Regions from separate parts of the Metabacillus sp. 22489 genome, predicted to be linked through region 3. Evidence: riboswitches for the same ligand, from Rfam matches in the RefSeq annotation. Region 3 holds a riboswitch; each other region holds the start of a gene.
The links. A riboswitch is a leader RNA that binds a small molecule or an ion and turns the genes downstream of it on or off. The one in region 3 is predicted to bind thiamine pyrophosphate.
Positions count from the first base shown of each region.

Region 1: another riboswitch for thiamine pyrophosphate. It lies ahead of thiT (energy-coupled thiamine transporter ThiT); the one in region 3 lies ahead of ACTJJ9_RS11005 (acetylornithine deacetylase).
Region 2: another riboswitch for thiamine pyrophosphate. It lies ahead of ACTJJ9_RS12570 (thiamine phosphate synthase); the one in region 3 lies ahead of ACTJJ9_RS11005 (acetylornithine deacetylase).

Region 1 is NZ_JBQENT010000071.1:12,945-15,219, forward strand. It holds gene ACTJJ9_RS24900 (hypothetical protein) at 1-285, opposite strand, end outside; gene ACTJJ9_RS24905 (hypothetical protein) at 462-650, opposite strand; gene thiT (energy-coupled thiamine transporter ThiT) at 779-1,345, opposite strand; TPP riboswitch at 1,479-1,589, opposite strand.
Region 2 is NZ_JBQENT010000018.1:71,325-73,599, reverse strand. It holds gene ACTJJ9_RS12575 (monovalent cation:proton antiporter family protein) at 1-624, shown strand, start outside; TPP riboswitch at 715-824, shown strand; gene ACTJJ9_RS12570 (thiamine phosphate synthase) at 930-1,550, shown strand; gene thiO (glycine oxidase ThiO) at 1,534-2,275, shown strand, end outside.
Region 3 is NZ_JBQENT010000015.1:37,521-39,795, reverse strand. It holds gene ACTJJ9_RS11005 (acetylornithine deacetylase) at 1-996, opposite strand, end outside; TPP riboswitch at 1,136-1,236, opposite strand; gene ACTJJ9_RS11000 (bile acid:sodium symporter family protein) at 1,326-2,275, opposite strand, start outside.

The sequences.
Region 1 (2,275 bases), on a different contig from region 3:
AAAAAAATAGAAGGATACAAAGATGTATGCTAATGACAAATATGATAATAAAACAAGTTGATTTGTCCTGATAAATAGTGGTAATCGCGTAACCTTATTGTCTTTTACGAATTCATATATACAAAAGGAAAAACTCCCTAATGCGCTCAGACACATGAAAATACTTACGAAAAAGCCGAACTGAACATCTATAAGTAAAAAAAGCGTCATTAATAAGAAGAAAGTAAGTATAAGTGCAAGCGTGAATAAAATTAAGTGTTTGCATATTGTTTTGACAATTTTCAAAGCAACCTCCTAAAGAATTTTTCTTTTTACATACTTATGAGGATACTAAGAAAAAAATCATGATAATTTATATTTAATCAAAATAAAAAACGCTGTGCAGTAGCACAACGCTTATTTGAAATAATGTACTTATATTAAGAAAGGATACTTTCATGTTCATCCTATTGATTAATCATTTATAGCTGCTGGGAAAACGTAGATGATAAAATGGCAAATGCAAATCCAAGAGGGACGCTTAATATAAGGGAAAGCCCATGAACAGGTCCTTCTTCATTACTGATACGTATCGCTTCCTTGTAACCGTAAGAAAAATGAACTAATGAGAGAAAAAGTGTAAGTAGCATTAATATAAATGTCATATTCATCATTTATCCTCCATTTTTAAGCAATCTATTCTTTCTATTAATAGATGCTAGCAGTTCTAGTAATATGATTACTTTTTAAAATTAATAGAGAAATAAAAAACCTTGGCCATAAGACCAAGGTAAAAACGTTATTTTCTTGTTACGAGTCTCGGTGCTGTTAATAGAATTAGACAGCAGATAATTGCGGAGACAATAAGAGTTGGAATCATGTAGGTTGCATTATAACCTAGTGAATATAAAACTACAGGCATTCCATCAGGAGCATATTCTGCAAAAAAGATAGCCCCGCCAATTACATGGACGATATATCTTAGGAAATTTCCGATGAATGCAGCTAAAATGATAAGAAAAATCATTCGATTGCGATTTCCTAGAGATTGTTGAATTTGTTTAAATAAAATACCGCTAAAACCAACTACAGTAAATGCTAAATAATAATCTAGAAATGCTTGGAATGGATGATACACACTTGGATTACCGATTGCAACTTGTAAAAAGCCAAATATTAGTCCTGTTAACAGACCGCCGCTTAGTCCTCTACGAAATGCCATAATAAAAACGGGTATCATTCCTAAGGAAACAGTCCCACCTTGAGGCATTTTGAAGAAAATACCAGAAGCTAAATCCAACAAAAATGCTAAAGCAGCCATCATTGCCACTTCAATTAAAAATAATAAACGTTGATTCACTTGCAAATTTAAAAACCTCTCTTCTTGCACAATAAACCAAAACCTATTAGTAATAAGAATCCAGAATCCATATGTCATTGCTTAATGTAAAACAAAAAGCAATGTATGGAATATGAACGATGGTTCCAAACATTGCTTTTATTATGACCATCCACATCCCTACGCTAGTACTAACTAACAGGTTCGAAGGGTTAGAATAACATAAAAAGAGCTTATTCAATCTCAGCCAGTGGCTCCCCTTGTGGTTTGTATGCTTATTTATTTTGATTTTAACTATACATCATTCTATTTAACCCAACAAGTGTTTTATTTTAAAGAATTTTAAGAGAATGATGAAACGAATTTATTGCTAACTTATAGTAAAAGGTCATTAGTGGATGATAGGACAACTGAGTAGGAATAAATTCTAATTGTAGATGAAACATTTAATTAAAACTTAAGAATTTATCGAAAGTTAGAAAGAGAGAAGGGATTTTAATAGTGTAACTTGATTAGACCTTTAGTGGAATAGATTTGATTCAACTAGATGATTTAGACAAACAATTAAAGGTATCAATTTAATAGAAATAAAAGTTTCCTTAAAATAAGGAACTTTTGACAATTAATATGATGCAATTCAGTAAAGTGTGAATCACGATCAGTTATCATACGATTATATATGGAAATATTACATCATCACCCTAGTATTCATTTCTTTAATAAATGTTAAAATTATAGAAAACAACTGAGTAAAATGAATTCGATTACTTTTAATAGATGAACTTAAAGGATACATTAACTATGTTTGTTGCCGTTTTATTTTGATAAATAATATAGTATGAAAAGAGATTCTTCTTTATTTAATATTGTTTTAAAAAAGAAATTTAAAATTTTATATAAAATTACTTGCTATTAATTAATTATCATGATATATTATTATTCGTCGCTGATAAGGCG
Region 2 (2,275 bases), on a different contig from region 3:
GCGAATCAATTATCCTTGCCTGTTACGAGGGAATTAAACCCAGAAATATATGAAACAACAGTCTTTCATATGAAACAAGAGAAACTGGACAAACAAATTTCCCATTCCTTGTTTGATATAAAAGAAATTAAAGATTTTGAAGTAAAAACGTTGATGGAAAATCAAGCATTTGATATTGATTTAATCGTAGTAACAACAGGAGATGAGCAACGAAACGCGGATATTGCGCTATTTGCAAAAGAGCAAAAGGTTGAACGAGTAATTGCGAGCGTTGCTTCACCTGAATTAGATACAAAGTTGAAGGAAAACGATATTGACGTCTTTTCTACATTGTTATCAACGAAAACAATGCTTCGTGCATTGATTGAAGCACCTGGGGTTATGCGGATTTTAACAAATCAAGAAACGATGCTTTATCAAATTAATTTAAAGAATTCTAAATATGATCACATTTTGCTTCGAAATTTTCCGTTTACAGGAGATATTATCTTTGTTCGGATTTTTAGAGGGAAGGATTCGATTGTTCCTCATGGGGATACGGATTTAAAGCTCGGAGATCGGTTAATTGTGACAGGATCACGAGAATATGTGAACGAGTTAAAACGTGAACTTGAGCTATGGTGATGATTTTTTTCTTGAAAGATATTCAACAAATGGTATGATAGAAATAAGCAAATGTTCAAACAATTTCTATCATTATAAATTGAATAGTTATGATACCGCTAGGGGTGCCCTAATGAAAGGGCTGAGATTAAAGTGTTTCTTTAAGACTCTTATAACCTGATCTGGTTTGTACCAGCGTAGGGAAGTGGACTTACGTATCGAGATCAAATATAGTATGTAAACCACTTTCCTACCTGGAAAGTGGTTTTTTGTATTTAGGAGATAGAAAACTAATACAACTATTACATTAAAGTAAGGTGAAGCAATTGGAGATCCATGTCATTACAGATGGCGTCCAAACAGTGAAGGAAATTATAAAAAAAATACTCATGATTCATGAGGAGGTTGACTTTTTACATATTCGTGAAAAAACGAAGTCGGCTTCTGAAGTGATGGAAATCGTTTCAGCACTGTTAGAAAACGGTGTAAGTAGGGATAAAATTATCGTTAATGACCGCCTTGATGTTGTTCAATTACAGCAGCTATCGAATATTCATTTGCCAGGAAATAGCTTTTCGATTCAAACAGTAAAGGAGTTTATGCCTTCATTAAAAATTGGGCGTTCCGTCCATTCATTGGAGGAAGCGATAGCTAGCGAAAAGGCCGGTGCGGATTATCTCATGTTCGGTCACCTGTTTGCAACGAAATCAAAAGCGAAGCTCCCTCCAAGAGGAGTAGAACTATTAGAAGATATCTGTAGGTCAGTTTCTATTCCTATTATTGCGATCGGAGGTATTGTTCCTGAAACAGTTTCTAAATTATCAAATATTAAGCTAGGCGGAATCGCGATCATGTCATATGTTATGGCAAGTGACAATCCGAGTTTCGCTTTACAGCAAATAAAAGAGAGTTTACTAGAGGTGGAAAAGAATGAACAAACACTTTGATGTAGGGATTATTGGGGGAGGGGTCATCGGTCAATCCATTGCTTATCAACTGGCAAAGGAAGGTGTATCTGTCGTTGTATTAGAAAGTCAAAAGATAGGAAGTGGAGCTACTAGTGCAGCAGCAGGAATGCTTGGGGCGAACTCCGAACTAGAAGCAAACGATGCCTTTTTTCAGTTTGCTAAGGAAAGTCAACGCCTCTATCATACACTTAGCAAGGAGCTTTTCGAATATTCGCAGATTAATATTCAATTAGTAGATAACGGTATGTATAAGCTTGCGATAACCGATGATGAAGTTGAAGCGTTGCAACAGCTTGTTAAGCATCATTCTTCACTACAATGGCATTCAAGGGAAGTTGTATTAGAAAACGAACCAACCTTATCAAAGGGAATTAAAGGGGCACTCTATATTCCAGAGGATGGTCATGTTTCACCAACACATGTTTGTGCAGCCTTTTCAAAGTCTGCTAATTATTTTGGGGCAAGCATTTTTGAAAACACACCAGTACATACAATTGAGAAAACAGCAGCTAATGAATATACATTATCTACCCCGCATACAGAATTCACATGTAAGCATGTTGTAATTGCGAACGGGGTTTGGAGTGGCTACTTTTTTAAGCAGCTTGGAATAAATGGAAGCTTAAAACCAGTTAAAGGAGAATGCCTTGCCTTTCAAAGCAGTGATATTCATTTAGAAAAAACGATTTTTTACGATCATTGCT
Region 3 (2,275 bases):
TTCACCCCTATCAACAATCATAGACTTACCACCCCATTCAAATTGCGGTGGATTTTCCCTTAACCAAGGATCAGCGTGTGCAACATGCAAAATATGTTCCTCAATTTCCTTAATGATTTGCTCATGTGATTCATCTGGATAATAGTGAACAGTTATCCAAAGTCTACATTCATCAGCTATAAATGCTGCATGTCGACCACCTTCAATGACAGCCGGGTTTATCGTATTTGATCCAGGTGCCATTTTTGGGTAGCTTTTCATGACTGCCCAATGCCGTTCAAGCTCCTGTAAGCCAGCAATAATTTTTGTCATTTTTTCAATCGCACTTGCACCTTTAAGCTTTCCACCCGCATGGATCATTTGTCTTCTTGTTGCATCATGAAAGGTCTCGGTACTTTTTACAGTTATCCACCCTGTAATAACTCCTCCTTGACCTTGAATATGTAAATCACTCGTATCAACAACGATTGCAAAATCAGCTTTATACCCACGTTCACAGCATTGTAAAGTTCCCGCTTCACCGACCTCTTCTCCAATAACTGACTGGAATATTAAGCTACCAGGCAATTCCACACCAGCTTCATGAAGTAATTGGATTGCAAACATTGCTCCAGCTAATCCTCCCTTCATATCAGCTGCCCCCCTCCCAACCACTGCGCCATCTTTCACATATGGTTGAAACGGGTCTTTTTCCCAGTTTTCATCCTCACCTACTTCAGCAACATCGATATGGCCATTGATAATTAAGCTTTTGTACTGTTTTTCATTTACTCCTTTTAAGACACCAACAACATTCGGATCATTTGGATATACATCCCACATATCGATCGAAAACCCTTTTTCACGTAAAAAGCTAGCTACAAAGTGCTGAGCATCTTTCGTATTTCGTGCCGGTGGAGCAGGTGTTTTAAATTCAATTAGCTTTTTTAGTAATGAAATTAATTCATCCTGTCTTCTGTCAACCTCTTTGATAAGATCGGAAATTCTATGTGACAAATGTAACGCTCCTTTCATTTCTTTTTTATTGAAGTAGTTTTAGCCAACAAAAAAACCACTTCCGCAGAGAGAAGTGGTTTGAAATGTAAATATGATAGGCAATTTATACGAAAAACATGCACAAATATGCAATTCCATTATCATTCAAACACCTCTTCCCTACGCTAGTATTATCTAGATCAGGTAATAAGGGTCAAGACAAATGTCTCTCTCAGCTATAAAGCTCCCCTAGTGGTGAAGTCTATTAAATTTTTAAAACTCAAAATCTGTTTAACTAATTATCAATATTAATAACACAATCTACTAAGTTTGGCAAGAAGGAACGACCATTAAGAAACATTCATTTTATTGTCAACAGGTTTAACGGAAATGGATTTTCTTTCGAAGCGATCAAATAAAAAACCGAAAATAGATGCTAAAACCTGTTGAAATAACATACCGATAATAACCGGAACAGCCACAGCTGCCGGAAAGTATTGAACAGCAATAACCGCACCTGCACTTATATTCCGCATTCCACCAGTAAAAATCATGACTGCTGTCGTATCTCTGCTTTGCTTAAAGCATTTTCCAATGAACCAAGCAATTAAATAGCCTATAAAAGCAAGAGCAAACACTGTACAAGTTATTAGCAATAATTTCCTTGTTATATTTACTAAATATGGAGCAACGACGGCACCATTAATCATTACGACAAAGCCAAGCCCCAATTTTGAAAAAGGCGCTAAAGCTGTACCAACCTTCACGCTTTTTCCTTTTGTCCATTGATGAATAAGCATTCCGAGTATTGAAGGAATAACAACCATAAAAAATAATCCATTCATGATTGAGAATGTATTAATCTCTACCTTTTGTCCAACTAATAAAGCTAATGTATGTGGCACAAGAAACGGCGATAAGATTGTATCAAATAAGATAATCGCTAAAGCAAGCGGAATATTTCCCTTATAAATAGTCACCCATATAAAGCTCGTAATCCCGGTCGGAATGACTGCTGCTAATATAAGACCAGTTATCGTAAATTGGTCGTTCGGAAATATAATATGTCCTGTACACCAGGCGATAATCGGCATGATTATATGTAAGATGAGTAAAACTAAAACAAATGGTAAAGGACTTTTTAATACACCCTTTAACGAGGATAAACTCGAATTAAGACTCCCAGAAAATGTAATAAACGCAAAAATCCATGGGATTAAAAACGACAGTGACACGAATTGTTCCGTAAAAACGACGCCAATTACGACGCTCGTAGGTGTGATAAAAGGCATTAATTTTT